3 regions of the Streptomyces sp. 2323.1 genome follow, and region 1 is predicted to be linked to each of the others. Evidence: riboswitches for the same ligand, from Rfam matches in the RefSeq annotation. Region 1 holds a riboswitch; each other region holds the start of a gene.
The links. Region 1 has a riboswitch for cobalamin ahead of cobN (cobaltochelatase subunit CobN). Riboswitches for the same ligand answer to the same signal wherever they lie in the genome.

Region 1 (10,048 bases):
GGACTGGTGCCCGGCAAGACCTTCCGGGACGACGCCGAGGTCGCGAAGAAGATCACGTCGATCCGGCTGGACAACACCTCGGGGGGCCTCACCGTCCACGGCGGCAAGGGCGGCGGCGCGGTCTCGGTACACCGGTCGGTGACGTACCACGGCGACCGGCCGCAGGGCGCCACCCACCGGATCGAGGACGGGGTGCTGGTGCTCGGCGGCTGTGGCGAGCACTGCACGGTGGACTACACGGTCCAGGTACCCGCGGGCCTCCCGGTGAGCGGGGAGACCGCGGACGGGGGGATCGACCTGTCCGGCGTCGGCGCGGTGCAGGTGACCACCAGCAACGGGGGGATCGACCTGGACGGCGTCACCGGCCCGATCGACGCCACGACGACCGACGGCGCGATCACCGGACACGGGCTGTCCGGCCGGCAGATCGCGGCCGAGACCTCCAACGGGGCGATCGACCTCACCCCGGCCACCGCACAGAGCGTCCGGGCGAAGACGTCCAACGGCAGCATCACGGTGACGGTGCCGAAGGCCCACTACCGCGTGTCCGCGGAGACCAGCAACGGCGACAAGCACCTCGGCGTCGTCCAGGACCCGGCGGGGCGCTACCGCCTGGACCTGACCACCAGCAACGGGGACATCACCGCGAAGTCCGCCTGACACCGGGGCCGTTGGGCCGGCGGGCGGGTACGGGGTCGCCCCGGCCCCCCGGCCGGGGCGGCCCCGCGCCCGGGTCAGTCCTCGCCCTCCAGCTCCCCTTCGGTCTCCAGGAACGCCTCCCGCAGCGCCGCCAGCGTCGCGGCGTCCGGCTTCTCCCACATCCCGCGGGACTCGGCCTCCAGGAGGCGCTCGGCGATGCCGTGCAGGGCCCAGGGGTTGGCCTCCTGGAGGAACGCGCGGTTCTCCGGGTCCAGGACGTAGGCCTGGGCGAGCTTGTCGTACATCCAGTCGGCGACCACGCCGGTGGTGGCGTCATAGCCGAACAAGTAGTCCACCGTGGCGGCGAGTTCGAAGGCGCCCTTGTAGCCGTGACGGCGCATCGCCTCGATCCAGCGGGGGTTGACCACCCGGGCGCGGAAGACCCGCGAGGTCTCCTCGACCAGGGTGCGGGTGCGGACCGTCTCGGGCCGGGTCGAGTCACCGATGTACGCCTCGGGCGCCTTGCCCTTGAGCGCCTTGACGGTGGCGACCATCCCGCCGTGGTACTGGAAGTAGTCGTCGGAGTCCGCGATGTCGTGCTCGCGGGTGTCGGTGTTCTTGGCGGCGACCGCGATGCGCTTGTAGGCGGTCTCCATCTCCTCCCGGGCCGGGCGGCCTTCGAGGCCGCGGCCGTAGGCGTAGCCGCCCCAGACGGTGTACACCTCGGCGAGGTCGGCGTCGGTGCGCCAGTCGCGGGAGTCGATCAGCTGGAGCAGGCCCGCGCCGTACGTCCCCGGGCGGGAGCCGAAGATGCGGGTGGTGGCGCGCCGCTCGTCGCCGTGCGCGGCCAGGTCGGCCTGGGCGTGGGCCCGGACGAAGTTGGACTCCGCGGGCTCGTCCAGACCGGCCACGAGCCGTACCGCGTCGTCGAGGAGGCCGATGACGTGCGGGAAGGCATCGCGGAAGAAGCCCGAGATGCGCAGCGTGACGTCGATGCGGGGGCGGCCCAGCTCGGCGAGCGGGATCGGCTCCAGGCCGTTGACCCGGCGCGAGGCGTCGTCCCAGAGGGGGCGGACACCCAGCAGCGCGAGGGCCTCGGCCACGTCGTCGCCGCTGGTGCGCATCGCGCTGGTGCCCCACAGGGACAGGCCGACCGACTGCGGCCAGTCGCCGTTGTCGCTGCGGTAGCGCTCCAGCAGGGAGTCGGCGAGGGCCTGGCCGGTCTCCCAGGCGAGGCGGGAGGGGACGGCCTTCGGGTCGACGGAGTAGAAGTTACGGCCCGTCGGCAGCACGTTGACCAGGCCGCGCAGCGGGGAGCCGGACGGGCCGGCCGGCACGAAACCGCCGTTCAGCGCGTGCACCGCGTGGTCGATCTCATCGGTGGTGGCGGCCAGCCGCGGCACGACCTCGCGGGCGGCGAAATCGAGGATGTCGGCGACCGCGGACGGGTGGCCCGCGGCCACACCGGCCACCGCCGCCGGGTCCCAGTCCGCGTCCTCCATCGCCTGCACCAGGCCGCGGGCGGTGTCCTCGGCCGCGTCGGCGGTGGTACGGGTGGCCGCGGACTCGTCCAGGCCGAGCGCCTCGCGCAGACCGGGCAGCGCGGACCGGCCGCCCCAGATCTGCCGGGCGCGCAGGATCGACAGCACGAGGTTCACCCGCGCCTCGCCGGTCGGCGCCCCGCCCAGGACGTGCAGTCCGTCGCGGATCTGGGCGTCCTTGACCTCGCACAGCCAGCCGTCGACGTGCAGCAGGAAGTCGTCGAAGCCGTCGTCGTCGGGGCGTTCGTCCAGGCCCAGGTCGTGGTCGAGCTTGGCGGCCTGGATCAGCGTCCAGATCTGGGCGCGGATCGCGGGCAGCTTGGCCGGGTCCATGGCGGAGATGGCCGCGTACTCGTCGAGCAGCTGCTCCAGGCGCGCGATGTCGCCGTAGGACTCGGCGCGGGCCATCGGCGGGACGAGGTGGTCGACGAGGGTGGCGTGCACCCGGCGCTTGGCCTGGGTGCCCTCGCCGGGGTCGTTGACCAGGAAGGGGTAGACGAGGGGGAGGTCGCCGAGGGCGGCGTCCGGGCCGCAGGCGGCGGACAGCCCGGCGTTCTTGCCGGGCAGCCACTCCAGGTTGCCGTGCTTGCCCAGGTGGACCATGGCGTCGGCGCCGAAACCGCCGTCGTCGGCGGAGGCCGCGATCCAGCGGTAGGCCGCCAAGTAGTGGTGCGAGGGCGGCAGATCGGGGTCGTGGTAGATCGCGATCGGGTTCTCGCCGAAGCCACGCGGCGGCTGGATGAGGATCAGCAGATTGCCGCGGCGCAGGGCGGCCAGCACGATGTCGCCCTCGGGGTTGCGGCTGCGGTCGACGAACATCTCGCCGGGCGGCGGCCCCCAGTGCTCCTCGACGGAGTCGCGGAGTTCCTGCGGGAGGGTGGCGTACCAGCGCTTGTAGTCGGCGGCCGGGATCCGGACCGGGTTGCGGGCGAGCTGCTCCTCGGTGAGCCACTCCTGGTCGTGGCCGCCGGCCTCGATGAGGGCGTAGATCAGCTCGTCGCCGTCGCCGGACACCAGGCCGGGGACCTCTTCGGTGCCGAAGTCGTAGCCGTCGGCCTGCAGGCGGCGCAGCAGTGCGACGGCGCTGGCCGGGGTGTCCAGGCCGACCGCGTTGCCGATCCGGGAGTGCTTGGTCGGGTACGCGGACAGCACCAGCGCGAGGCGCTTCTCGGCGGCCGGGATGTGGCGCAGCCGGGCATGGCGCACGGCGATCCCGGCGACCCGGGCGGCGCGCTCGGGGTCGGCGACGTACACCGGCAGACCGTCCTCGTCGACCTCCTTGAAGGAGAACGGGACGGTGATCAGCCGGCCGTCGAACTCGGGGACCGCGATCTGCGAGGCGGCGTCCAGCGGGGAGAGGCCCTCGTCGTTCTCCTCCCAGGCGCTCCGCGGCCCGGTCAGGCACAGGGCCTGGAGGATCGGGACGTCGAGCGCGGCCAGCGCACCGGCGTCCCAGGCCTCGTCGTCCCCGCCGGCCGAGGCGTCCGCCGGCTTGCTGCCACCCGCGGCGAGGACCGTGGTGACCAGCGCGTCGGCGGCCCCCAGGGCCTCGATCAGCTCCGGCTCGGGAGCGCGCAGGGAGGCGACGAAAAGGGGCAGGGCCCGGCCGCCGGCCGCCTCGATCTGCTCGCACAGGGTGCGGACGAAGCCGGTGTTGCCGCTCATGTGGTGGGCGCGGTAGTAGAGCACCGCGATCAGCGGGCCGCTGTCGTTGCGGGAGTCCCACTCCAGCGGCCCCCAGGACGGGGCGGGCGCCGGCGGCTCGAAGCCGTGGCCGGTCAGCAGCACCGTGTCGGAGAGGAAGCGGGCGAGCTGGTCGAGGTTGGCGGGGCCGCCGTGCGCGAGGTAGGCGTGCGCCTCGGCCGCGATGCCCACCGGGACCGTGGACTGCTCCATGAGCTGAGCGTCGGGGGCCTGTTCACCGGTGAGCACGACGACGGGGCGGTGCTGGTCCTCGGCGAGCAGCAGGTCCAGGCCCTCCTGCCAGGCGCGGATGCCGCCCAGGAGGCGTACGACGACGAGGTCCACGCCCTCCAGCAGGGCCGGCAGCTCGGCGACGTCGAGGCGGGCGGGGTTGGCGAGACGGTACGGCACCGGGCCCGTGGCCGCGCGGGCGCTGAGCAGATCGGTGTCGGAGGTCGACAGCAGCAGAAGCATGCGAGCGCAGGCCTTCCTCGGGGTGTCCGCGCCCCGGGTGGTCGTATGGACGGCGGGAGTTCCTGACTCACCCGGCACCTGCCGGGTTCACAGTGGCGGGACCGCGCCGGATTTGCACCGGGCTTCCTCCCTGGGGTCCACGACCCCACGCCGTCGCTGGCGTCCGGCGGATCAGCCGACCCACCGACCTGCATAGTAAGGGCTGGACCCGGGGGAGGTAAGCGGGCCTTTGCGACGGGCGGCCCGGGGTGGCCGCGAGGGGGTCCGGGGCACGGTTCCGGCGTGCACCGTCGTAGGTATGCTCGCCGCCATGCCGCCCTCCCCCTCGATACGCCCCCAAGGGGCCGAACCGCCCATACGGGACCGCGGTGACGCCTGCCCGGGAGCGCTGCGGCTGCACTCCGCCGCCGACGGGTACCTAGCCCGAGTGCGGCTGCCTGCCGGTGACTTGACGGTGCGTCAGGCAAAGGCGCTGGCCGACGCCGCCGACCGCCTCGGCGACGGCCACCTCTCCCTGACCTCACGCGGCAACGCGGAGCTCCGCGGCCTGCCCGACGGCTGCGGCGCCGAGCTGGCCGCCCTGCTGCGCGACGCCGGACTGCTGCCCTCCGCACGCCACGAACGCATCCGCAACATCCTCGCCTCCCCCTTGGCCGGACTCGACCGCAACACCCCTGCTGATGTGCGCCGGTGGGCCCGTGAGCTGGATGAACTCCTCTGCACGAGTGAGCGGGCGACCGCCCTCTCGGGCCGTTTCCTCTTCGTCCTGGACGACGGGCGGGGCGATGTGGCGGGCCTCGGCGGGGATGTGAGCTTGGTCGCAGAAGCGGACCGGGCCGGGGAGTCCGCCGGGTCCGGGGGCACCGCGCTGCTGCGGGTCGGCGACGATCCGGCGGCGCTGCGGATCGCCGGCCCGGACGCCCCGCGCGCCGCGCTCGCCGCCGCCGAGGCCTTCCTGACCGCCGCCGAGGCGAGCGGCAGCGGCGCCTGGCGGGTCCGTGAACTGCCCGCCGAACAGCGGCTGACGGCCCGGGAGGTGGCGGCACACCTACACGAAACCGGCATCACCCCCACATATGTGACGCAGCCACCGGCACCCCTCCCCTCGCCCTCCCCGGACTCCTCGGCCCCCGGCATCATCGACGGCCCCGACGGCACGGCCTCGCTCTGCGTCCTGGCGCCGCTGGGCCGGCTGACGGTCGCCCAGTGGCGTCTGCTGAGCGCCGTCGCCGCCGACGACGGCTGCGGCGCGCTGCGGCTGACCCCCTGGCGTGGCATCGTCGTCCCCGGGCTGCCGGCCGGCACCGCCGCCTCCCGGCTGTCCGCGCTGGCCGCCTCCGGCCTGATCACCGACCCGGACTCCCCCTGGCACCGCCTCGGCGCCTGCACCGGACGCCCCGGCTGCGCCAAGTCCCTCACCGACGTCCGCACCGACGCCGCGGCCGCCGTCGCCACGGGCGCCCGCGTCCCCGACGCCCTCGCCGTACCGGACGGCCTGCCCGTCCACTGGTCCGGCTGCGAACGCCGCTGCGGCCACCCCCACGGCGCATGGGTGGATGTGCGGGCAACAGGGGAGGGCTACCGGGTGGCGGTCGTCCGGCCGGAGCCCGCACCGGCCCCCGACGACGCCCCGGCGCCCCCGGCACCACCCCCGCAGCACCCGGCCCCACCAGGCCGAAGCCACACCCCATGAGCCAGCCCACAACCGACAACCCCGAGGCCACAGTGACCGCGTTCGACTACGAGAAGGACGGTGCGGCGATCTATCGCCAGTCCTTCGCCACCATCCGCGCCGAGGCGGACCTCGGCGGGCTGCCCGCCGACGTCAGCCAGGTCACGGTCCGCATGATCCACGCCTGCGGCATGGTCGACCTGGTACGCGATCTGGCCTTCACCCCCGGCGTCGTGGCGAGCGCCCGCGCCGCGCTGCGCGCCGGCGCCCCGATCCTCTGCGACGCCAACATGGTCGCCAGCGGCGTCACCCGCAAGCGGCTGCCGGCGGACAACGAGGTGCTGTGCACCCTCGCCGACCCGTCGGTCGCGGACCTGGCCGCCCGGATGGGGACGACCCGCAGCGCCGCCGCCCTGGAGCTGTGGCGGGACCGGATGGACGGTGCCGTGGTGGCGTTCGGCAACGCCCCCACCGCCCTCTTCCGGTTCCTGGAGATGATCGAGGAAGGGGCGCCCCGCCCGGCCGCCGTCATCGGCATACCCGTCGGCTTCATCGGCGCCGCGGAGTCCAAGGACGCGCTGATCGCCCATCCGTCGAAGCTGGACCACCTGGTGGTGCGCGGGCGCCGGGGCGGCAGCGCCATGGCCGCCGCCGCGATCAACGCCCTGGCGAGCGAGGAAGAATGAGCGTGAGCGAGCAGCAGGCACCCGGCAACGACGGCACCCGGCGGGCGGCCGCCCCCGGCCGTCTCTACGGCGTCGGGCTCGGCCCCGGCGACCCGTCCCTGATGACCGTGCGGGCCGTACAGGTCATCGGCGAGGCCGACGTCATCGCGTACCACAGCGCCCGGCACGGACGCTCCATCGCGCGCGCGATCGCCGCCGAGCACCTGCGCGCCGACCACATCGAGGAGGCGCTGGTCTACCCGGTCACCACCGAGTCGACCGACCATCCCGGCGGCTACCGGGGCGCGCTGGACGAGTTCTACGAGGCCGCGGCGGCCCGCCTCGCCGCCCACCTCGACGCCGGCCGCACCGTCGCCGTCATCTCCGAGGGCGACCCGCTCTTCTACGGTTCCTACCAGCACATGCACAAGCGGCTGGCCGACCGCTACCCGACCGAGGTCATCCCCGGCGTCACCTCCATCAGCGCCGCCGCGGCCCGCCTGGGCAGGCCGCTCGCCGAGGCCGACGAGGTCCTGACGATCCTCCCCGGCACCCTGCCGGAGGAGGAGCTGACCGCCCGTCTGGCGTCGACCGACGCCGCCGTCGTCATGAAGCTCGGCCGTACCTTCCCCACCGTGCGCCGCGCCATGGAACGCTCCGGCCGCCTGCCGGAGGCCCACTACGTCGAACGCGCCACCATGTCCGGCGAACGCACCGAAAAACTGGCCGACATCGACGCGGAGACGGTCCCGTACTTCTCCGTCACCGTCGTCCCCAGCCGCATCGCGAGCCCCCCGCCCGAGGCCGCTCCCACGCCCGGCACCGGTGAGGTGGTCGTCGTCGGCACCGGCCCCGCCGGCCCGCTCTGGCTGACCCCCGAATCCCGCGGCGCCCTCGCCGCCGCCGAGGACCTCGTCGGCTACACCACCTACCTCGACCGCGTCCCGCGGCGCCCCGGCCAGCGCCGCCACGCCTCCGACAACAAGGTCGAGTCCGAACGCGCCGAACTCGCCCTGGACCTGGCCCGGCGCGGCCACCGGGTGGCCGTGGTCTCCGGCGGCGACCCCGGCATCTTCGCGATGGCCACCGCCGTCCTGGAGGTCGCCGCCCAGGACCCGTACCGCGCCATCCCCGTACGCGTCCTCCCGGGCGTCACCGCCGCCAACGCCGCCGCCGCCCGCGCCGGCGCCCCCCTCGGCCACGACTACGCGGTCATCTCCCTCTCCGACCGCCTCAAGCCCTGGGAAGTCATCGCCGAACGCCTCCACGCGGCAGCCGGCGCCGACCTGGCCCTGGCCCTCTACAACCCCGGCTCCCGCACCCGCACCTGGCAGGTCGGCAAGGCCCGCGAACTCCTCCTGGAACACCGCGCCCCCGACACCCCGGTCATCCTCGCCCGCGACATCGGCGGCCGCGAGGAATCCGTCCGCACGGTCCGCCTGGCCGACCTCGACCCACAGCAGGTCGACATGCGCACGATCCTGCTGATCGGCTCCTCCCAGACCGAAACGGCCCGCCGCGCCGACGGCACGGAGATCGTGTGGACGCCGCGGAGGTATCCGGAGAACTGAACCGGCCGCCACAAGGGCGGCGTCGGCTCAGGCGTTGAGGTCCAGGACGCGGATCGGTTCGCCGTCCCATCTCTTCGGGGAGGTGGTGGCGACTATCGCTCCGTCGGGACGGTCGGGCGTGGGCTGGGCTGCGTACTGGCTGTGGGCCGCGGCCCACGTCTCGCGTCCCGCCAGGGCCAGGGCTGCAGGCAGGTCCAGGTCAAGGACGGTGATGCCGGGCAGGGCGGCGAGGTGCTCCGCGGTCCCGGGCCGTGTCCGGTCCGCCTCGACGAGCGCACACGCCGGCGCATAGAGGTACCAGCCGGGTTCGGCGTGGGCGCGGTGGATGAGGCGGGAGGCGAGGACGTTGCCCTGGCCTGCCGCGGTCATCGCGGTGTCGTCCAGGACGATGTGCAGGGCGTCGCTCACCGGCCGGTCACCTGGGCCAGACGCCGGTCGAGCTCACCGTCCAAGTCCTGCTGCTCCGCAGCACTCGGGGCATACCCGTTCCACTTCTTCAGCGCCGTGCGGGCCTTCTCAGCGCGCTCCGCACGCTCAGCCGGGGTCAGCAGGGTCTCCGCCAGACGCGCCAGATAGGCACGCAGCGACAGGCCCTCGGCAGCCGCTATGGCGGCGAGCCGGTCCCTGGATTCCTCAGGGATACGGATATTGGCATCGGACATCGTCGTGCTCCTTCCCAAGCCACCAGGGTACGGGTACGTACCCGTACCCTAGCGTGCCCCGCACCTCGCCCGGCAGCCTCAGCCGAGCCGGCCGTCCTTCACCCCGCCTATGAAGCCCGACCAGACAGCAGCCGGGAAGAGCAGCACCGGGCCCTCGGGGTTCTTGCTGTCGCGGACGGGGACTGCACCAGGGAAGCCGTCGGCGACCTCCACGCAGTTGTCGGCTCCGCCGTCGCTGTAGCTGCTCTTGCGCCACATGGCGCCGACCAGGTCGGGGATGGTGTTCATGGCCTGCTGTCCTCCACCAACTGCCGGATGAATGCTGCTGATTCGGGCGGCGAGAGCGCCGCGTCGCGAAGCTGATCGTAAGACAGGCGGTATCGCTCAACCTCGGCTGGCTCTTCGAGCAGTTCGCCTGACTTGTTGCCTTCCAGGTAGGCAACAGCGCTACCGTCCGCCACCCACAAGAGCCACAGTGAACCACCCATCAGGCTATGCACCCCGGCGGCCAAGGGAAGCACCTGGATGGTCACGTGCTGGGCCTCGGCAGCCTCTGAGATGCGCACCAATTGGTCATGCCAGATCTTGGGATCGGGCACCGGGCGCCGCAAAGCCGACTCGTCAAGGATGATCCGGACGTTCGGCGGTCGATCACGCTGCAACAACTCCTGCCTGCCCAGCCGGGCGGCGACGGCCTCTTCGAGCTCGTCGGGGCTTACGGGCGTGGGCGAAGACGACAGCGAGAAATTGGCGAAGTCCTCGGTCTGCAACAGCCCAGGAACCGTGATCGCGTACGCATGCAGGATCGTCGCCTTCGCCTCCAGCTGCATGAACAGCCGGTACTTGTCCTTGAAGGCATCCAGCCGCGCCAGCTTCCACAGTCGTACGAGCAGCTCGCCCGTTCCGTAGACCCGGTCCAGCGTCTCCATGACCGGCAGCTTCGAGAGGCGTTCGCCGGTCTCCAGGCGGTGCAGATAGGTGCGGTCGTAGTTGGTTTCGTCGGCGAGCTGGGCCAGGGAACGGCCTGACTTGCGGCGTAAATGGCGGAGTTCGCTGGCGAGTACCGCACGAGCGGAATCTTCATTTTCGGGATTGCGTTCGACCATCTCAACTCCCTTTGTTGCCCTGCATGGTGACAACG
Region 2 (10,048 bases), 2.1 Mb from region 1:
CGGGCGAGGGTTTCAGGGCAGTGTCGCTGGCGTACCGGCCGACCGCCACGGCGGCCGCCCCGGCACCTATCACGGTGATGGCGGCCGCGGCCGCCGCAGTACCCAGGCGCACCTCACCAGTGTGCGCAGCGCCGCCGGGTGCGGCCACCTGGCGGAGTCGGGCGGGTGAGTGGCCGGGGCGGCGGCCCGGGACGGGGTCAGGCCTGGCCGCGGCCTCGCTGGCCGTAGCCGCGCAGCCGCTCCGCGGCCGCGTCGAGCTGCCCGGCCGACAGCAGGCTAGGGGTGTGGCCCGGTACGGACTGCGCGGTGAGCCACACGCGGCACATCCACTCCAGCTGGGCGGTGCGGTCCAGGGCCTGGTCCAGGCTGTCGCCGTAGGTCATGGTGCCGTGGTTCTGCAGCAGGCAGCCGGTGCGGTCGCGCAGCGCGTCGAGCATGTGGGCGGCGAGCTCGTCGCTGCCGTAGAGCGCGTAGGGGGCGACGCGGACGGGGCCGCCGAGCGCCGCGGTCATGTAGTGGACGGGCGGGAGTTCGGGCACGAGGGTGGAGACGGCGGTGGCGTACGGCGCGTGGGTGTGGACGACGGCGGCGGCCGGGGTGCTGCGGTAGACCGCCAGATGCATCGGGAGTTCGCTGGTCGGCCGGAGCGTGCCGATGATCTGGGTTCCTGCCAGGTCGACCGCGGTGAGGTCGCCCGGCCCGAGCCGGTCGTAGGGGACGCCACTGGGGGTGACCAGGACCAGGTCCTTCAGGCGGCAGGAGACATTGCCCGAGGTGCCGACCACCAGGCCGTCGGCGACGGTCCTGCGGGCGGTCGTGACCAGGTCGCTCCAGGCTGCGGCGAGGTGGTCGGGGTGGTCCTTCATGGGTCCTCCGGCGCGGGGCGGCGAATGCGGATACGGATGGGGATGGGGATTACGGATGCGGTGCGCGACACCGTACGAGCGAGGCGGGCGCTGTACGTCGCGGCCCGCCGAACCGGTGCGTGCCCTCCAGGGATAGGCGTGATTCTTCAGGGATACCCCTACCGCTGCTCTGGAGGCGGCCGGAATCGGACCCTCGTGCGACGGGGCCTGGGAGCATCGGGGAGCCGGGCCTGCACGCCGTCCGTCCGGGTGCACCGCGGCTGCCGCCAAGCGGCCGCGACCTGCAAAACGGCGCGCAGACACAGCATCCGCAGTTCGCCAACGGGTGAGGCGGAAGTGACAGCGGAGGTGCCTCCGCGTGAACAGTGCGGTGGTGTCACCACCCCGCCCGTCCCAGTTCACTTTCCGTTCACCCACTCTCCGTACGGTCCCAGCGACACTGACCTTCGAACTGATTGCCTGGGTGAATGGAACACATCACGCTTCTCATCGGGATCGTGATCGTCACGGCCTTGGTGTTCGACTTTACGAACGGCTTCCACGACACGGCCAATGCAATGGCCACCACCATTTCCACCGGGGCATTGCGACCCAAGACCGCGGTGGCGATGTCGGCAGTGCTCAACCTCGTCGGTGCGTTTCTGTCCGTGGAGGTGGCCAAGACCATCTCCGGCGGGATCATCGATGAGGGCGCCGGCATCAGACCAGAAGTGATCTTCGCCGGCCTGGTCGGCGCGATCGTCTGGAACCTGCTGACCTGGCTCGCGGGTCTTCCCTCCAGCTCCTCCCACGCTCTCTTCGGCGGTCTGATCGGCGCGACCCTGGTGTCCGTCGGCACCCACGGTGTGCACGGCGATGCCGTGGTGATGAAGGTCCTGATCCCGGCGGTGGCCGCCCCGTTCGTGGCCGGTCTGGCCGCGATGGCGGCGACCCGGCTCACCTACCGGCTGACCCGCAACCGCGACGAGGCGGACACCGCCAAGGGCTACCGCGCGGGGCAGATCGCCTCCGCCGCCCTGGTCTCGCTCGCGCACGGCACCAATGACGCCCAGAAGACGATGGGTGTGATCACGCTCGCGCTGATCACCGGCGGGGTCGTCGCCCCGCACGCCGACCCGCCGCTGTGGGTCATCGCCTCGGCCGGTCTGGCCATCGCGCTCGGTACGTACCTGGGCGGCTGGCGGATCATCCGCACGATGGGCAAGGGCATCACCGACATCCAGCCGCCGCAGGGCTTCGCCGCCCAGACCGGCGCCGCGGCCACCATCCTGGCCTCCTCCCACCTCGGCTTCGCGCTCTCCACCACCCAGGTCTGCTCCGGTTCCGTGATGGGCTCGGGCCTGGGCCGCAAGGGCGGCGTGGTGCGCTGGTCCACGGCCGGCCGGATGGTCGCCGCCTGGGGCCTGACGCTGCCGGCCGCCGGTGCGGTCGCGGCGGGCGCCGCGTTCCTCGCCGGTCAGGGCGACTGGGGCGTGGCGGCGGTGGCGGTCCTCGGACTGGGCATCTGCGGCGCGATCTGGGCCGCCTCCCGGCGCAAGCCGATCGACGCCACCAACGTCAACGAGGGCCCGGCCGCGGAGCCGGCGGGTGTGGTGACCGCCGCGCTGCGCAGCGTCTCCCCGCCGCCGGCCGGCCAGCCGGTGCCGGCCGCCGACGCACCGGAAACCGCCGGGGTGCCCGCCCAGCCGACCGCCCCCGACGCCGAGGTGCCCGCCGAGCCGGCCGGGCCCGACGCCACCCCGACATCCGCCCCGCGCCCCCAGGCCGCGACGGTCACCCGCTAGCTGTCATCACTTAAAGGAACCTCATGACCATCGACTGGACAGCTCTCGGCCAGGTCTTCGGCGTCACCCTCGTGGTGACGGTCGGGATCGTGGGCCTGTTCACCGCCGGCATCGTCGGGGCGTCCCGCAAGCCGGCCCAGGAGGGTGCGGCGGTCGCGGTCGCCGCACCGGGTGCCGGTGCGCGGGCCGGTGCGGTGGCCGCCTTCGCCCTGTGCGCGGTGGCCGTGACCTACGGCATCTATCTGATCGTCGCCGCCTGACGCAGCCGGAAACGGCGGCGCACCAAGCGGCCACGCCCTAGGCGTCCGGCGGAGCACGGCATCAGCCGTCGTCCGCCGGGCGCCTTTCCTGTGGGGTGCCCCGGCCGCCGAGTGCGTCATCGGCCTGCCGGGCCAGCCGGTCGGCGATGGCGGTGCCGCCGCTGCCGTTGAGATAGGCGGCCACGCCGAGCTGCAGGACCTTGCTGAACGTCTGGTAGTGGGCGCTGCGCGGGCGCGGGGCGGCCGCCATCAGCGCGTCGTGCAGGGTGCGGGGGTCGGGCCGCGGCTCCGGCTGCCCCGTGGCGCCGTGCTCCGCTTGCTCCGCACCGACGGGCGGCAGCGGGCAGCGCGGCGCCTTGGCCCCCTCGCGGTACGCCGAGTCGCGGGTGGCGGCGAACCCCCGCTCCAGCAGGCAGCGTTCGCTGCCCGGGTCGGTCAGCGCCTCGATCAGGGCCCGGGCGCCGGCCGGCCGCTTGCTGCCGGCCGAGATCGCCAGATTCTGTCCGCCGAGCACCGACAGCCGCCGGCCGTCGGACGGCCGGGCCGGCAGCTGGGCGACGTCGAAGGCGGTGCCGGCCGTGAGCTTTTCGGCGACCGAGGCGTACTCGACCGGCCAGTTGCGCATGAACACCGCACGCCCGTCGGCGAACCAGCGGCGGCTCTCGGTCTCGTCCATCGTGACGGCCTCGTGCGGCATGAGCGTGCCGAGCCGGTCCTTGAGGTCCGCGATGCCCAGCTGGAGCGCGCCGACCTGCTCGCCCTTGGCGAAGCCGGTGGCGTACGGGTCGCCGCCGTTGGCCCAGGCGGACTCCAGGGTGTTGACGGTGAGGCCTTCGTAGGGCCGCAGCTGGGCGACCATGCCGTACATCCTGGGCCGTTTCTTCTTCCCGGCCCGGGCGTCCTGGTCCGAGCGGCGGTTGTAGGCGTCCGCCGCCTGGAGGGCCCAGGCCTTCAGCTCGCCCCAGTTGGCGGGCGGGCGGTGGTGGCCGTGGGCGTCGAGGAGGTCCTTGCGGTAATAGAGCAGCCCGGCATCGGTGTTGAACGGGACGCCCCACACCTTGCCGTCGTACTCCACCGTCTTGGCCACGCTGCCCAGGAAGTCGCCGTCCAGGCTCGCGGGCCAGGGCCGGATGACGCCCGCTTCGGCGAACTCCGCGGTCCAGGCCACATCGAGGTTGAGCACGTCGTAGCCGCCGTTGCCGGACTGGCCCGCCGCCAGCAGCTGGCTGCGCTGGCCGTCGGCGGTGTCGGGGAGTTTGACGATCCGGACGGTGTGCCCGGTGCGTTTCTCGAAGGCGCGGATCAGGTCCTGCCGGACGCCGGAGCTGCTGAGATCGCTGCCGGTGGCGAGGACGATCGCGCCCTTTTCCGGGACGTTCTGATCCCCCGGCTTACAGCCGCTGACCGCGGTGAGCAGCGCCAGGCCGGCCAGCGCGGCGCCCGCCGTGGCGCGCTTGGCGGTCATCGCTCCCCCTTGGTGGCCGTGCCGATGGAGGCGATCCGGCCGGCCAGGGTGTCGACGGCCTGCGGGCCGCCGGGTACGCACTGGCCGTGGGAGGCCCCGGCCAGTTGCCGCAGGGCGAAGCTGTCGCAGCCGGACTTGCCCAGCACCAGGGCCAGGATGGGCACCTCGGGCCCCTCCCCGACGAGGGTGCCGAGGGTGCGGTCGACGCTCGCCGCGCGGCCGCCCGTGCCGTCGTCCTCGTCGAGGAGGAGCACGATGGCCTTGTTGGGGGCGGTGGACTTCTTCATGGTGCGGACCGCGCGGGTCAGTGCCTCCTCCATCGCGGCGCCGTGATCGACGAGTTCACCGCCCGCGACCCGGTCCAGTGCGGCCTTGCCGCGGGCCGGGTCGTCGCTGCCGAGCGGGACCAGCTCACGCACCGCCGCGCGGTCGTCGGGGTGCGCACGGTCCGGGAAGGCCCACAGGCCGTAGGTGTGCCGGGCGCCGGCCATCTCCAGGGCGCGGCCGGCCGCGCTCAGGGCGACCGGGAGTTTGCCGCCGTCCGCCATGGAGGTGGAGGTGTCCATGAGGATCAGCACCTGGCTGGACTTCTGTGCCTTGTCGTAGCCGTCCAGTACCCGGGCCACCTGGTCGGCGCCGGCCGTGTAACGGGAGACCCGGCTGTCGCGGTTGACGTCCGCGCGGCTGTCGCTGAGCGGTGAGCCGGCACCCGGGGTGTGGTGGTCCACTCCGCGGTAGCCCTGCGCGCCCAGGGTGCGCTGACCGCCGTCCGGGTCGCGCAGCCAGGTGGCGAAGCGGGCCACGGCGGCCCGCCGCGGGGTGGCGTCGGTGGTGCCGCGCCAGTCGACGCGGATGAGGGGATGGTCGAGGGCGGGGACGTTCTCGGGGTAGTAGGCGACGTAGCGGTCGTGCACGGGCAGCGCGGAACTCAGGGCGGGGCAACTGCCGATGGCCCGCCCGAGGTTGTAGTCGGCCAGGGACTTCTCCGACACCAGCGGCGCGGACCTGGTGCGGTCGACGGCGCCGGAGGCAGCGGCGTCGGGCCGCAGTGAACACAGGAGTTCGGTGCTGCCGGCGTACTGGCTGCCCGGGGCGGAGAGCCGGTCCTCGGCGGTGCGGGCGAGCGCGGGGTCGGGATCGGGGCCGTACGGCGAGGCGGCGCCCGGGCCGCCGTGGGCGAGGTAGAGGCCGATGGTGTGCAGCAGTCCGGTGCCGGACAGTACGGGGCTGGGCCGCAGGAGCTTCAGGTCGCGATGCGCGTGGTCGGTGCCGGTGAGCAGCTCCGGCCAGGAGGCGCCGCCCGGTTCGACGTCGTCCAGCCGCCGGTTCGCGGGGATGCCGACGACCAGGGGGGTGTAGGCGACCGGGTCGCCGTAGTGGAGGGTCGCCGGGGATCCCGTGGCCGGCATGCCGCGACGGGCCTCGTAGTAGTCGGCGGTGGATTCCGGTATCCAGATGTCGGGCTGCGGGCCGGGACGGTTGAGGGGGTCGACGCCCCTGTCGGCCGGGCGGCCCTTGCCGGTGCCGCGGGCCTCGCCCTGCCAGCGGTCGGCGGCCGCGAAGCCCTGGTCGACCTGGTCCTTGGCCGCGGAGTACACGGTGATCTGGGCGCGCCGGCAGCCGTCGGGGAGGTCGCCCTCGCCGCTGAGGGGCCGCAGGTTGGCGCCGGACATCTCGTAGTCGAAGGCGGCCTGGCGCAGGGCGGGTTCGGCCTCGGGAGCGGTCAGCAGGCGCAGTTCGAGGGCGGGCGGGCAGGGCGCGTCGGCGTTCGGGAGGTTCAGCACGACGAGGCCCGCGGCGGCCGGGACGAGGATGATCGCCGACACCAGCAGGATCCTGAGCCAGTGCTGGAAGGAGGACTTCAACCGGCGGCGCAGCCGGATCCGCAGCGGGGTCGGGGGCCGTATCTCGGGGGTGGCGAAGGACAGGATGACGTCGTCGACGGTGTTCTGCTTCGCCGACCGCGGTTCCCAGATGTCGCCCATCGGGGTCCGTTCCGCGGCGAGTTGTTCCCGCAGCACCCGGACGAGGTCCTCGAAGGTGACGCACCGCCTGCCGGGTAAGCCCTGTTCCAGGGTCTGGCGGACGGCACGGGTGAAGACACTGCCCCCGGTGGGCTCCTCGCCGCTGAAGATCCGGCGGTTGGGCTGCGCGGCCATCAGCAGCGACATGGGCTTGCGGCAGTTGTGGAAGGCCTCCCCCGCGTTCCCGGCGTAGCAGCACTCCAGGATGATCACGATCCGGTCGGCCCGGGCGTTGTCGAGGTAGGACAGCACCATGTCCTGCCAGGAGACGGTCTTGTGACGCCGTTCCGAGGCGCCGACCATCAGCTGCAGATTGCCGCCGTCCCGGCCCACCCGGCCGTGGCCGGAGAAGTAGACCAGCAGCAGTCCGCGCGCCTCCTGGGTGACGGTGTCCAGCGCCTGTTCCACCTCCCACGGCTCCTGCGGGCGGCAAACGACGACCTCGCCCCGAGTGAACAGGTCGGCGCCGGGGGCGAGCAGGGCGCGTTCGAGTTCCTGGGCGTTGTCCTTCACCGCGGGGAGCGGGCGCAGATGACGGTAGTCGTCGACACAGATCAACAGCGCCCGGTTGACCTTGCCCCGCGCGTCGTATTCGGACATCCGGCTCAGTCCCCGGCGGTGCTGCCGCTTCCGTCGTCCGGGCGGCCGGGATCGGGGGGTTCGGGCGCCGGGACGCCCGGGCCCTCGTCTGCCAGTGCGCGCAGGCCGCCGGCGCCGGCCCCGACCGCGACGGCGGGCCGTTCGCCGGTGTCCCGCTCCTCCCGGCGGCGGCGCAGCCACTCCTTGAGGGCGATGCTGAGGCTCTTGGTGATCTCGGCGGCGACCGCCCCGACGATGACCAGGACCAGATCGTCGACGCCGACGGCCATGTCGCGCGGGGCGTCGCCGTCGTCGTGCGCGTCCGCCGGGCGGGGCCGCAGCGCCCAGTCGTACTGCCGCCGGGCCAGCCACGGCTCGCGCTCCAGCCAGGACTTGAGGTCCTCGATGTCCTGATCGGGATTGTTGGTGCCCGTGATCCTGATGCGGATCTCGTGACGGTCAGCGCGCTGCGGCATCCCCCGGCCCCCTTCCGGCGGCCCCATCGCCGCCGTGCTCCCGATAGTGACGTGGAATCAGGGGCGCAGGCAACCGTCTGTGATCCGGCCACCACGCTGTGGCGTGCACCACAGCCCATGCCACGGGGCAGCGTCGCAGGTCAAGGGTGAGTTGACGGGCATTCGCGGGGCGTGGTGGACTGCCCGAGCCATTCGGCGACAGCTGAGGAAGTCCGGTGCGAATCCGGCGCGGTCCCGCCACTGTCACCGGGGAGGGTTCCTCCAGTGAAGGCCACGGTCCATCTCGCGGACGCCGGACGGCGTACGCGCAGGGCTGGAAGGCCGGAGGACTCGCCGATCCGGGGAGCCAGGAGACTCATGTCGCCGTCACGTCGAGCCAGGGCGCGGACCCTGAGTGAGGACATACCGCCATGCCCGGCTGCCCGTCTAGAGCTCCACTGCCCGCTGCTGCAGGGCCCCTTCGAAGTGTAGGGCGAGGCGCCGCGGGCTGGGCGGAATGTTGTGGACACGCCCTAGCGGCGGTCTGACCCGATGCGCGGCGAACACGCGGGATATGCGTGCGGCGCGGCTCTCGGCTTCCTCGGCGACCTGATCGCGGCGGATCCCCGGCGCGGCCATCCGGTGGCCGCCTTCGGCCGGGCCGCGGCCGCCGTCGAGCGCCGGCTGTGGCGCGACCACCGCGGATACGGGGCGGCCCATGCCCTGCTGTGTGCGGGCGGTGCCGCGGCCGGTGCCGCGCTGCTGGTGCGCGCCGTACGGGGCGCCGCGCCATCGCCGTCCCCGCTGCGCGGCTCCGCCGGGGTCGCGCTGACCGCGGCGACGGTGTGGGCCGTACTGGGCGGCACCTCGCTCGGCCGGGAGGCCCGGGCCGTCGGCGGGGCGCTGGCGGCGGGTGACCTGGAGGTCGCGCGCGAGCGGCTGCCGCATCTGTGCGGACGTGACCCGCAGGCGCTGGACGGGCCGCAGATGGCGCGTGCGGTGGTGGAGTCGGTCGCCGAGAACACCTCGGACGCGGTGGTGGGTGCCCTGGTATGGGGTGCGCTGGGCGGAGTGCCCGGGCTGGTGGCGTTCCGGGCGGTGAACACCCTCGACGCGATGGTGGGGCACAAGTCCCCGCGCTACCGCCGTTTCGGCTGGGCCGCGGCCCGGCTCGACGATCTCGCCGGCTGGCCCGGCTCCCGGCTGACCGCCGCCCTCACCGTCCTCGCGGGCCCCGGCCGGCGCACCGCGCTGCGGGCCTGGCGGGCGGACGGCGGCGCCCACCCGAGCCCCAACGCGGGCCCCGTGGAGGCATCGTTCGCGGGCGCGCTGGGCGTACGGCTGGGCGGCACTCTGGCGTACGGCGGGCGGGTGGAACACCGTCCGGTGCTCAACGGCGGGGCGCGGCCGGTCGCGGTGTCCGACATCGAGCGGGCGGTGCGGCTCTCGCGGCGGGTGAGTGTGTGGGCGCTGGTGGCGACGGTGGGGGCTCGGGTGGGGTTTGGTGCTTTGAGGGCGGGGTTCGGTACTGGGCGGGCGACGGGGGCTCGGGGGGCGGCGGCTCGGGCGGGCGCGGGGCGGCGGCTTGGAGTGGGGCTTGGGCGTAGGGCGGGGCGGGTATGAGGCCGTCCGTTTTTTCCTCGCTGCCTGCTTTTTCCCCGGCGCCTGCTTTTTCCCCGCCGCCCACCCCCCTTCGGGGGGTGGGCGGGTGTAGTGACCCGAAGTGCCTCCGGGGAGTGGGTGGGTGGAGAGACCCGAAGTCCCTCCGGGGAGTTGGCAGGTGGACAGACCCGAAGTCCCTCCGGGGAGTTGGCAGGTGTAGCGACCCGAAGTCCCTTCGAGGAGTGGGCGGGTGGACAGACCCGAAATGCCTTTGCGGGGCGGGCGGACGTAAAGACTCGAAGTGCCGCACGTACGACTCAAGACAGCCGGAGCACCGGCGTAGGAGGAGGACCCCGTGAACGGGCGGTTGAAGGCAGCCGGCGGGGCGGTCGGTGGTGGCCTGTTGGTGGCCGGTACGACGTCCGATGCCGGCAAGAGCGTGGTGACGGCGGGGATCTGCCGCTGGCTGGCCCGCCAGGGCGTCCGGGTGGCACCGTTCAAGGCGCAGAACATGTCGCTGAATTCGTTCGTCACGCGCGAGGGCGCGGAGATCGGGCGGGCCCAGGCGATGCAGGCCGCCGCGGCGCGGGTGGAGCCGACCGCGCTGATGAATCCGGTGCTGCTCAAGCCGGGCAGCGACCGCAGCAGCCAGGTGGTGCTGCTGGGGAAGCCGGTGGGTGAGCTCAGTGCCCGTGGCTACCATGCCGGGCGCCAGGAGCAGTTGCTCGGCACCGTCACCGACTGCCTGGCAGAGCTGCGGCGGACGCACGACGCGGTGATCTGCGAGGGCGCCGGCAGCCCCGCCGAGATCAATCTGCGGCGCACCGACATCGTGAACATGGGCCTCGCCCGGGCCGCCCGGATCCCGGTCGTCGTGGTCGGCGACATCGACCGCGGCGGGGTGTTCGCGTCCTTCTTCGGCACCACCGCGCTGCTGTCGAAGGAGGATCAGGCGCTGGTCGCGGGGTATCTCGTCAACAAGTTCCGGGGCGATGTGACGCTGCTGGAGCCGG
Region 3 (10,048 bases), 1.5 Mb from region 1:
GGACCGCGCGAACAGTGGGACTCCGACCCCTTCACCCCGGTCCTGCGGGACGGGCGGATCTGGGGGCGCGGCACCGGCGACAACAAGGGCCAGCACTATGCGCATCTGCAGGCGCTGCGCCTGTTCGACGAGTACGCCGGCCAACTGCCCTGCTCGGTCACGGTGCTGCTGGACGGCGAGGAGGAGATCGGCAGCCCCACGCTGGCGACCACCCTGCGGGCGCACCGGGAACTGTTCGACGGCGATCTGGTCGTCTGGAGCGACCGGTCGGTGCACGAGTCCGGTGAATGGTGTGTCTCGCACGGGGTGCGCGGCATGCTCCGGCTCCGGCTGCGGGCGACCGGTCCGAGCCGCCCCCTGCACTCCGGCAACTTCGGCAATGTCGCGACCAATCCGGCCTGGCAGCTGGTCCAGGCGCTGGCCTGCCTCAAGGACCCGGCCGGCCGGGTCCTCGTCGAGGGCTTCGACGACGGCCGCGAACCGCTGCCCGACGCCGACCGCGCCGCGTTCGCCGCGCTCCCGCTCGATCTGCCGCAGGTCCTCGGGGACATCGGGCTGAGCGGGATGGACCCCGCCTTCGACGGGCTGTCCTTCTACGAGCGTCTGGCGGACCGCCCCACGCTGACGATCAACGGGATCAGCACGGGTGACGTGGCCCGGACGATCATCCCCGACACCGCGGAGGCGGGCGTCGACATCCGGCTGACGCCGGGCCAGGATCCGCAGGCCGTCTTCGAGCGGGTGGCCGCCCATCTGCGGGCCCACGCCCCCGAGGTGACGGTCGTCAAGACCGGCGGCACACCGGCCTCCCGGACCACGATCGACAATCCCTACACGCCGCAGGTGGCAGCGGCCATCTCGCGGGTCACCGGGCGGCCCCCGCTGCTGATACCCGCCTACGGCGGCACCCTTCCGGACTGGGTCTTCACCGACGTCCTCGGGCTGCCCAGCATCGGCCTGCCGCTGGCCAACGCCGACCAGGCCAACCACGCGCCGAACGAGAACCTGCGCGTCGACTACTTCCTCGACGCCACCGCCATCTGCATGGAGCTCCTGCTCGAACTGGGCTCGTCCGACGGCCCGTTGGCGCGTCCCACCGCAACGGAGGCGTGAGACCCGATGCACCCCGCACCACACCCCGGGCCCTGGCTCGTCCACGAGGGAACGCTGACCGGTCTGAAGGTCCTCGATCTGTCCCGCATCCTGTCCGGGCCGTTCTGCACCATGATGCTGGCCGACCTGGGCGCCGATGTGATCAAGGTCGAGGACCCCGTCTCCGGAGATGACACCCGGGTCTGGGGTCCCCCCTTCCAGGGCGAGGACGCGGCGTACTTCCACAGCGTCAACCGCAACAAGCGCGGTATCGCCGTCGACCTCAAGGACCCGGAGTGCCGCGGCCTGATCCACGAGCTGGCGGCCGGCGCCGATGTGATCGTGGAGAACTTCCGGCCGGGCACCGCGGCCCGCCTCGGTCTGGGCTACGAGGACGTCCGGGCCGGCAACCCCGGCGTCGTCTACGCCTCGATCAGCGGCTACGGGCAGACCGGGCCGTACCGGCAGGAGCCCGGCTATGACGCGATCGCGCAGGCGGTGAGCGGGGTCATGAGCGTGACCGGCGAACCCGGGGGACCGCCGGTGCGCTTCGGGGTGTCCCCGGCCGACCTCGCCGCCGGCATGTGGGCCGCCCTCGGCATCCTCGCCGCCCTCCGCAGTCGTGAGCGCACGGGCCGGGGCGAGTGGGTCGATGTCTCGCTGCTGGACGGCCAGGTGGCCTGGCTGAGTTATGTGGCCGCCGGCTACTTCGCCTCCGGCGACGTCCCGCAGCGCTACGGCTCGGCCCATCCGGCGATCGTGCCCTACCAGGCGTTCCCCACCGCCGACGGGCATCTCATGGTGGCCGCCGGGAACGACGGGCTCTGGCGCCGTTTCGCCACCGCGATCGGACTCGCCGCGCTCGTCGACGACCCACGGTTCGCGACCAACCCCGACCGGGTCCGCCACCGCGGGGAGCTGCTTCCGCTGATCGAAGGCGCGCTGGCTGCCCGCGGCGCCCAGGAGTGGGCCGCACGGCTCACCGAGGAGGGGATACCGGTCGGTCCGATCAACACCGTCGACCAGGCCCTGCGGCACCCCCAGGTCATCGCCCGCGGCATGGTCACCGAGATCGAGCACCCCGACGCCGGCACCCTCCGTACCCTCACGTCACCCATCAAGCTGTCCGAGCACCCGGCGGCCGTACGCACCCCGCCGCCCCGGCACGGTGAGCACACCGCACAGGTCCTGACCGCCCTCGGGGCCGGCCCCGGGCAACTGGCCGGACTCCGCGCACGGAAGGCCGCGAAGTGACCCCGTCACCCGGCCCCGAGCCCGCCGTCGCGATCACCCGCTCCGGCGCCGTCGGCGAGATCCGGATCGGTGACGGCGGCCGGCGCAACGCTCTTCCCGCCGCCGCCTGGGAGTCCCTGGGCCGGCAGGTCAGGGAGCTCGGGGCGCGCCGGTCGCTGCGGGTGCTGGTGCTCCGCGGGCAGGGCGACACCTTCTGCGCCGGGTCGGACATGACCGACTGGGTGGCGGCGGATCCGGGCCATGTCGAGGAGTCCTTCGCCCACATGGAAGCGGCGTTCACGGCGATCGAGGACTGTCCGGTGCCGGTGATCGCCGAGGTCCGCGGTGTCGCCGCGGGGGCGGGGTGCCAGCTCGCCCTCGCCTGCGATCTGCGGCTCATGGCGGACAGCGCACGGATCGGGATGCCGATCGCCCGGCTCGGCATCCTCGCCAGCCCGGTCTTCGCGGCACGGCTGGTCGCCCTGGCCGGACCGGGCACGGCACGGGAGTTGCTCTACACCGGCCGGCTGGTCGAGGCCCGCACGGCGGTGGCCCTCGGACTCGCCGACCACTGCGTGCCCGACGACCGGCTCGCCGAGCACGTCGGCCGCCTCGCCGCCGGGATCGCCGACCATCCGCCGGCGGCGATCCGGGCCGCCAAACGGGCCGTCGCCGCCGCCCTGGCACCGCAGCGCACGGCGACTGCCGCCCCACAACGGCCGGTGGTGGCCCGGCCCCACTTCGACCGTGCGATCGCTGCGTTCCTCGGGCGGCCCGCGGCGGTACCGCCGGACCCGTCCTGAGCAGGGACGGCGTGGGGTGGGTGCGCGGCGGGTCGTCCGGGGTCGCCGCGCGCTGTTGTTCGCCGTGGGGGGTGCTGTGTATCGTCGAGAGTGACTTGAAGTTTCAAGTAACTGGCCCGTGGGATCGCGGGCCGGACCTCGACCTGTGAAAGAGCGCTCCTCATGACGTCCCCCCTCAGCACTCTTGAGCCCTCCCGCCTCGGCGTATCGATGCGCGACAAGCCCGCTCCGTACGGCTACGACACCGGGCTGCTCGTACTGCGGCTCGCGCTCGGACTGACCATGGCGGCCCACGGTGCCCAGAAGCTGTTCGGCTGGTTCGGCGGGCCGGGGCTCGACGGGACCGGGCAGTTCTTCACGATGAGCGGCTATCCGGCCGGCCGGACGATGGCCGTCGTCGCCGGTCTGAGCGAGACGCTCGGCGGGCTCGGGCTGGTGGCCGGACTGCTCACCCCGCTCGCCGCCGCGGCGGTCGTCGGCACGATGATCAACGCCCTGGCCGTGAAGTGGGGCGGGGGCTTCTTCGCGCCCAAGGGCGTGGAGTACGAGCTGCTGCTGACCGCCGGTGCGGCGGCCCTGGCACTGACCGGGCCCGGCCGCTTGGCCGTTGACCGCTTCCTGCCCGGCCTGCGGGTCCACCGGCCGGTCCGCGGTGTGGCCGCACTGGTGCTGGGGGTGGTCGTGGCGGGCGTGATGCTGCTGGTCCGGAAGTGACGCCGGGCCGGGCGGGGCAGGAACGGACGCCGGCCCGGGACGGGCAGGAACAGACGCCGGCCCGGTCCGGGCAGGAACGGATGCCAGCCCGGCGGGGGCAGGAATGGATGCCGGCCCGGGGCGGGCAGGAATTCACGCCGGCCCGGGGGCAGGCAGGAACAGCGGAGCCGGAAACGGGGAGTGCGGCGGCACCATGGTGGTGTCGCGGCGGAAGAGCGGAGAGCAGGGCCATGCCGGTACGACGTCTCAATCACGCGGTGCTCTACGTACGTGAGGTGGCGCGGGCCGTCGCCTTCTACACCGAGGCCCTCGGGCTCACGGTGGATGTCGAGGTGCCGGGACGCGCCGCGTTTCTCAGCGCTCCCGGCTCGCTCAACGATCACGACCTGGGGCTGTTCGCCGTGGGTCCCGGGGCTCCCGGGCCCGAAGCGGGACGGGTCGGGCTGTACCACCTCGCCTGGGAGGTCGGCACGCTCGGCGAACTCGTCGCGGCGCGTGACCGGCTCGTCGAGCGGGGCGCCCTGCTGGGGGCCAGCGATCACCTCGTCGCCAAGTCGCTGTACGCCAAGGACCCGGACGGCAACGAGTTCGAGGTGATGTGGCGGGTCCCGCGCGAGGACTGGCCCGGCCCGGACCAGCCGGACCGCGTGCTCCCGCTCGATCTGGCAGCGGCACTGGAGCGCTGGGGGCCGGACCTGATGACGGGGGCGGCGGCGGGGTCGGCCACCTGAGGGGAGGCCGGGGCGGGGTGGTCCTCAGGCGTCCGACGCCGCCCGCTCCTCCTGTCCGCTCCGCCCCGCCGGCTGCGCCTCTTCCTCCGGACCTGCCGTGCCTGCCGGACCTGCCGTACCCTCCGGCTTCGTCGGCTGCGCTCGCCCGGCCCGCTCCGTCCAGCGCTTCTCGACGCCGGACAGCCGCCAGTACGCCAGCGCCGCGGCCCACACGACCACGAACAGGCCGACGATGATGAAGCCGACGTTGTCGAGGTCGAGGCCGGATATCCAGCCGGTCAGCGGGTCGGTGAGGGCGAGCTTGTCGTGCAGCACCGTCACCAGCTCGATCGTGCCGATGAAGAAGGCGACGGCGATCGAGAGGCCGGTGATCGCGAGGTTGTAGTAGACCTTGCGCACCGGGTTGGAGAACGCCCACTGGTAGGCGAAGTTCATGAAGGTGCCGTCGAGGGTGTCGAACAGGCTCATTCCGGCGGCGAAGAGCAGCGGCAGACACAGCACCGCGTACCAGGGCAGACCGGCCGCGGCGCCGCTGCCGGCCATCACCATCAGGGTCACTTCGGTCGCGGTGTCGAAGCCGAGCCCGAAGAGGAAGCCGAGCGGGAACATCTGGCCGGGGCGGGAGACGGAGCGGGTGAACCGCCCCAGGAAGCGGTTCATGAAGCCGCGTGAGTCGAGTTGCCGCTCCAGCTCGACCTCGTCGTAGCGGCCGCTGCGCATCTCGCGGAAGACCCGCCACATCCCGGACAGCGCGATGAGGTTGAGGGCGGCGATGAGGTAGAGGAACGACCCCGAGACGGTGGTCCCGACCGTGCCCAGGATCTGGTGCATGCGGGATTCGTCGTTGAGCAGGATGCCGGCGAGCTGCGCGCCGCCCGCCACGAGGGCCGCCATCACGACGACCACGCTGGAGTGGCCGAGGGCGAACCAGAAGCCGACCGAGACCGGCCGCTTGCCGTCGGCCATCAGCTTGCGGGTGGTGTTGTCGATGGCGGCGATGTGGTCGGCATCGAAGGCGTGCCGCATGCCGAGGGTGTACGCGGTGATGCCCAGCCCGACGCCGAAGACCCGGCTGCCGACGGTGTAGTGGTGCGGGACCACCAGCAGGAAGAGCACGCCGAAGGCGACGACATGCAGTCCGGCTATGACGGCCATCAGGCCCGCGGTACGGACGGTGTCCTGCCGTCGCCAGCGAAAGGCGCCGGAGGCAGGGGTGGTCGGGGTATCGGTGGACAGGGCCATCCGGCGGTCACGCTCCAGCACCTCGTGGATCAGTTCGTGAGATGCCGTGGCCGGTCTCCTGGCTTACAGGTGCACGCGTCCGCCCCCGCCTTCCCGGCCGCGGGCTGCGGTCAGTGGCGCCGCAGAGGCGTCATGCGTCTGCGGAAGGGGTGGAAACTCCCCGATCACAGTGGCGAGGGCCGCTCCGGTCTGGGACCTCACGGTCCGTCACCGGTCTTCCCGAACACCACGGCCCGGCCACTCTAGCCGCCACGGGGGAGGGGTGCGGTCCGTGGGGCGGATCCGGCGACGGGCGGGAGCGCCGTCGGCGGGTGAGGCTCGTCCGTCACAGGTCAAGGGAGCAGAGAAAGGCATGGAGTTCCTGGTCGAAGAGCGCGGTGTTCTCCAGATTGACCATATGGGCCGCGCCCGGTATCCGGATCCTGCGGGCGCCGGGGACGGACAGCGCTATCGCATGGGCGTTGGCGGAGATGTCGCGGCCGTCGAGGTCGCCGTCGAATACGACCGTCGGCACCCGGATCTCCCCCAGCCGCCCGGCGGCTCCGACCTCCAGGGGCATCCCGGCCGCCGTCCCCTCGCCATGCACCTCCACATTGGCCTCGGCCGAGGCGCGCATCCGCTCACGGAATCCCGGGTGCACGGCGGACGGTTCGCGGTGCGGCCCGTCCACCCACATCCGCAGGAAGTGCTCGATATAGCGCTCCACGCCGTCCGGTGCGCCGATCGCCGCCACCTGCTCCTTGATGTGCTCCAGGAGGAAGGGGTCGGTGAAGGCGCGGCCGCTGATCCCGGGGGAGGCGAGGGCGAGAGCCGACACCCGGTCCGGGTGGGCGAGGGCGGTGTCCAGCGCGACCCGGGCGCCGTGGGAGAGGCCGACGAGGACGGCGTGGGGGACGCCGAGGGCGTCGAGAAGCGCGCACAGGTCCTCGTGGTGGGCGAAGTCACCGGCCACCGTGGAGGACAGACCGTGGCCGCGGAGGTCGTAACGGATCGCGCGCAGGCCGGAGTTCACCAGCCAGGAGAACTGCTCGTCCCACATGTGCTGGTCGAGCATCGCGCCGTGCAGCAGTACCACCGCGGGGCCCGAGCCCGCCGTCTCGTAGAAGAGTTCGCCCTCCTCGACCGGCACGATGCCGTTGTCGATCTCGGACCAGGCGGTGATTCTGCGGGTCATTCTCTGGGCCGTCCTTTGTGCGTCGGATGCGGTGGGCTGGGCTGGATGCGACGGGCGTCGGTATTGCCGTGACTGTCGGGTTCCTCCGGTGGAACGTGTGAGCCGTTCCCGAGGTGCCGGAATTCCGCACCGAGTCGGTCGAGCACGTGCAGCGCGGTGCGGAGGTCCTCGGCGGGCAGATCGGCCAGCCGCTGCCGCAGCTGCGCCGTCTCGGCCTTCTGGATTCCGCGTATCGCCTCCGCGCCCTCGGCCGTGAGCTGGATCAGCGACGAGCGGCGGTGGGCGGGGTTGGGCGCCGTCACCGCCAGGCCCAGTTCGACGGCGTGGTTCACCCAGCGCTGCACCGGCTGCCGGTCCAGGTCCATCGCGCGCGCCAACTGCGGCACGGTCCGCGGGCCTTCGGCATGCAGCGCGTCCAGCAGTGCGTGTTCGCCGGCGGTCAGGCCCGTACCGGACAGTTCGCGTTCCACCGCGCGCACGACCGTGCGGTGCAGGGGCCACAGGCGCCGGATGACGCCGTACAGCAGGTCTTCGTCGGGCGCCGGCGTCGGTGCTCCCTCGCCGTCGCCGTCGCGCTCGATGGTGCTCATGGACGTGGACTCCCCCTCGATGACGCTGAATCGCCTCACTGATTCCCCCTCAATGACACTCATAGTGTCATGGTGACACTCGTGATGTCGTTTGGGAAGGGGGCTGCCGCGGAAAGGGGTTGAAGAGGAAAACGAGCCTGACGGGACTCGTGTGACCGGTGGATGAGGAAGGCGGACGGTGGATGAAGGTCTCTTTGCTGCGTGCGGTCGGAGTGGCCACGGCGGCGTACGGGGTGGCGGTGGCCGCGGCGCCCGGTCTGCTGGCCCGGCCCTCCGGGCTGGCCGATGCCGCGGGGCGCACCGCCCCGGCGACCCGGACCTCGCTGCGTCCACTGGCCTGGCGGGACGCGGTGAGCGGGCTGGCGCTGGCGCTGGCTCCGGAAGGGCCGGCGCTGCGCACCGCCGCATATGTGCGGATCGCCGCCGACTTGGGGGATGCCGTGCTGCTCGGTGCGACGCTGCCGGGGCGCGGCCGCCGGGCGGTGGCGGTGGCGGTCTCCGTGGGCTGGGGCGCCCTGTCGGTGGCCGGGCTGCTCGCCGAGGGGCAGCGGTCAGGGGGCCGGGCTGTTCGCCGACGGGCCGGGTCAAGGAGGCCGGGGAAGGGAACTATGTGCCCTCGGGGGACGGGGCCTCTTCGGGTGTGAAGCGGATGACGAGGTCGGCGCGCTCGCGGGTGGCCGCCACGACACGGGCGTTGGCCTCGTCCGAGGCGTGCACGAACCGCTCGGCATCGGCACGCGGGCGTCCGAAGCGCTCATGGCGGTCGATCAGCCGCCGGATCCGCTCCGCGCCGTCCAGCTCCACGTACCAGACCTCGTCGAGCAGTGCGCGCACCCGCGACCAGGGGGCGGAGTCGAGCAGGAGGTAGTTGCCCTCGGTGACGATGAGCGGGATGTGGGGTGCGACGGGGATGCTGCCGGCGACCGGCTCCTCGATACGGCGGTCGAAGGCCGGGGCGTAGACGGAGGTGTCCGGTTCGGGGGAGCGCAGACGGGCCAGGAGTGCCGCGTAGCCGCCGGGGTCGAAGGTGTCCGGTGCGCCCTTGCGGTCCCCGCGGCCCAGGCGGCGCAACTCCGCCTCGGCGAGATGGAAGCCGTCCATCGGCACCAGCGCCGCCTGCCCGGCCAGTCCGGCCACGAGATGGGCGGCGAGGGTGGACTTCCCGGCGCCCGGCGGGCCGGTGATCCCGAGCAGCCGGCGCCGGCCGGGCGTCGCGGAGGCGGCGAGGCCATGGGCGCGGGAGAGGAGGTACCGGAGATCCATGATGTCTCCATCGTGCCTGACCGGGAGCCACATCGGGCGGCTGCGCGCCGGGTTGGCAGCTGCATCTCCCGGTCCCTACGGGCCCGGCGCGGCGGCTGCATCTCCCGGTCCCTACGGGCCCGGCGCGGCGGCTGCATCTCCCGGTCCCTACGGGCCCGGCGCGGCGGCTGCATCTCCCGGTCCCTACGGGCCCGGCCCGGCGGCTGCGACTTCCGGTCCCTACGGGCCGGGCCCGTCGGCCGTGCCTCCCGGTCCACACCGTCCCGGCCCGGCGCCAACCCGCCCGGCCTCAGCGGGAGTCGGCCGCGCCCCCGCCCGCGAGGCCCAGCCGCCACAGGGACGTGACCTCGGCGGCGCGGGCCACATGGAGCGGGTCGGAGGTGTCGCGGGCGCGCGGATGGCGGGGGGTGATGTCGAGCCGTCCGAGGACGGTCAGGCCGGCGGCGGCGAAGGCGTCGAGGAGCGCGGCGTGCGGACGCAGCCCGAGGTGTTCCGCGAAGTCGGAGAGGATCAGCCAGCCCTCGCCGTCCGGTGTCAGATGGTCCCCGAGGCCGCCCAGGAACCCGTGCAGCATCCGGTTGCCCGGGTCGTACACCGCATGCTCCACGGGGGAGGTCGGTTTCGCGGGCACCCACGGGGGGTTGCAGACGACCAGCGGGGCGCGGCCGGCCGGGAACAGATCGGCCTCGACCACCTCCACCTGCCCGGCGACGCCCAGCCGTTGGGTGTTCTCGCGGGCGCAGGCCAGCGCCCGCGGGTCCTGGTCGGTGGCCACGATCCGGCGTACTCCGCGCCGGGCGAGCACCGTGGCCAGTACGCCGGTGCCGGTGCCGATGTCGAACGCCAGCTCCTGGGAGGGCAGCGGTGCCTCGGCCACCAGATCGACGTACTCGCCGCGGGCCGGGGAGAAGACGCCGTAGTGCGGATGGATGCGGTCGCCGCCGAGCGCCGGGACCTCCACGCCCTTCCTGCGCCATTCGTTGGCGCCGATGAGGCCGAGCAGCTCGCGCAGCGAGACCAGGGAGGCGGTCGGATCCACGCCCTCGGCGGTCCCGGACGCCTCGTCGCCGGCGGGCTCGGCGGGGCCGTACGCCCTGGCGCAGGCCTCGCGGACGTCCGGGGCGCGGTGCAGCGGGACGGCGAGCGACGCATCGAGCGGGACCAGCAGCATGCCCAGGATGCGGGCGCGTTGGTTCTGCGCGGCGC

Region 2: it holds a riboswitch for cobalamin, as region 1 does, so the genes downstream of both, CPH93_RS26875 (cobalamin biosynthesis protein) here and cobN (cobaltochelatase subunit CobN) in region 1, are expected to answer to the same signal.
Region 3: it holds a riboswitch for cobalamin, as region 1 does, so the genes downstream of both, CPH93_RS24385 (HoxN/HupN/NixA family nickel/cobalt transporter) here and cobN (cobaltochelatase subunit CobN) in region 1, are expected to answer to the same signal.

Annotation. Positions count from the first base shown of each region.
Region 1 covers NZ_LT907981.1:4,126,565-4,136,612, reverse strand. The annotation lists gene CPH93_RS17595 (DUF4097 family beta strand repeat-containing protein) at 1-660, shown strand, start outside; gene cobN (cobaltochelatase subunit CobN) at 735-4,337, opposite strand; cobalamin riboswitch at 4,372-4,532, opposite strand; gene cobG (precorrin-3B synthase) at 4,636-6,030, shown strand; gene CPH93_RS17580 (precorrin-8X methylmutase) at 6,027-6,695, shown strand; gene CPH93_RS17575 (precorrin-2 C(20)-methyltransferase) at 6,692-8,245, shown strand; gene CPH93_RS17570 (hypothetical protein) at 8,273-8,653, opposite strand; gene CPH93_RS17565 (hypothetical protein) at 8,650-8,907, opposite strand; gene CPH93_RS17560 (DUF397 domain-containing protein) at 8,986-9,195, opposite strand; gene CPH93_RS17555 (helix-turn-helix domain-containing protein) at 9,192-10,013, opposite strand.
Region 2 covers NZ_LT907981.1:6,240,490-6,250,537, reverse strand. The annotation lists gene CPH93_RS26910 (alpha/beta hydrolase) at 1-112, opposite strand, end outside; gene CPH93_RS26905 (class II aldolase/adducin family protein) at 198-866, opposite strand; gene CPH93_RS26900 (inorganic phosphate transporter) at 1,334-2,650, shown strand; gene CPH93_RS26895 (hypothetical protein) at 2,674-2,910, shown strand; gene CPH93_RS26890 (extracellular solute-binding protein) at 2,972-4,375, opposite strand; gene CPH93_RS26885 (caspase family protein) at 4,372-6,999, opposite strand; gene CPH93_RS26880 (hypothetical protein) at 7,005-7,454, opposite strand; cobalamin riboswitch at 7,659-7,811, shown strand; gene CPH93_RS26875 (cobalamin biosynthesis protein) at 7,986-9,056, shown strand; gene CPH93_RS26870 (cobyric acid synthase) at 9,391-10,048, shown strand, end outside.
Region 3 covers NZ_LT907981.1:5,662,654-5,672,701, forward strand. The annotation lists gene CPH93_RS24360 (M20/M25/M40 family metallo-hydrolase) at 1-1,113, shown strand, start outside; gene CPH93_RS24365 (CaiB/BaiF CoA transferase family protein) at 1,120-2,346, shown strand; gene CPH93_RS24370 (enoyl-CoA hydratase/isomerase family protein) at 2,343-3,128, shown strand; gene CPH93_RS24375 (DoxX family protein) at 3,291-3,842, shown strand; gene CPH93_RS24380 (VOC family protein) at 4,073-4,573, shown strand; gene CPH93_RS24385 (HoxN/HupN/NixA family nickel/cobalt transporter) at 4,598-5,815, opposite strand; cobalamin riboswitch at 5,847-6,061, opposite strand; gene CPH93_RS24390 (alpha/beta fold hydrolase) at 6,141-6,989, opposite strand; gene CPH93_RS24395 (MarR family winged helix-turn-helix transcriptional regulator) at 6,986-7,618, opposite strand; gene CPH93_RS24400 (hypothetical protein) at 7,762-8,223, shown strand; gene CPH93_RS24405 (nucleoside/nucleotide kinase family protein) at 8,186-8,842, opposite strand; gene CPH93_RS24410 (methyltransferase) at 9,132-10,048, opposite strand, start outside.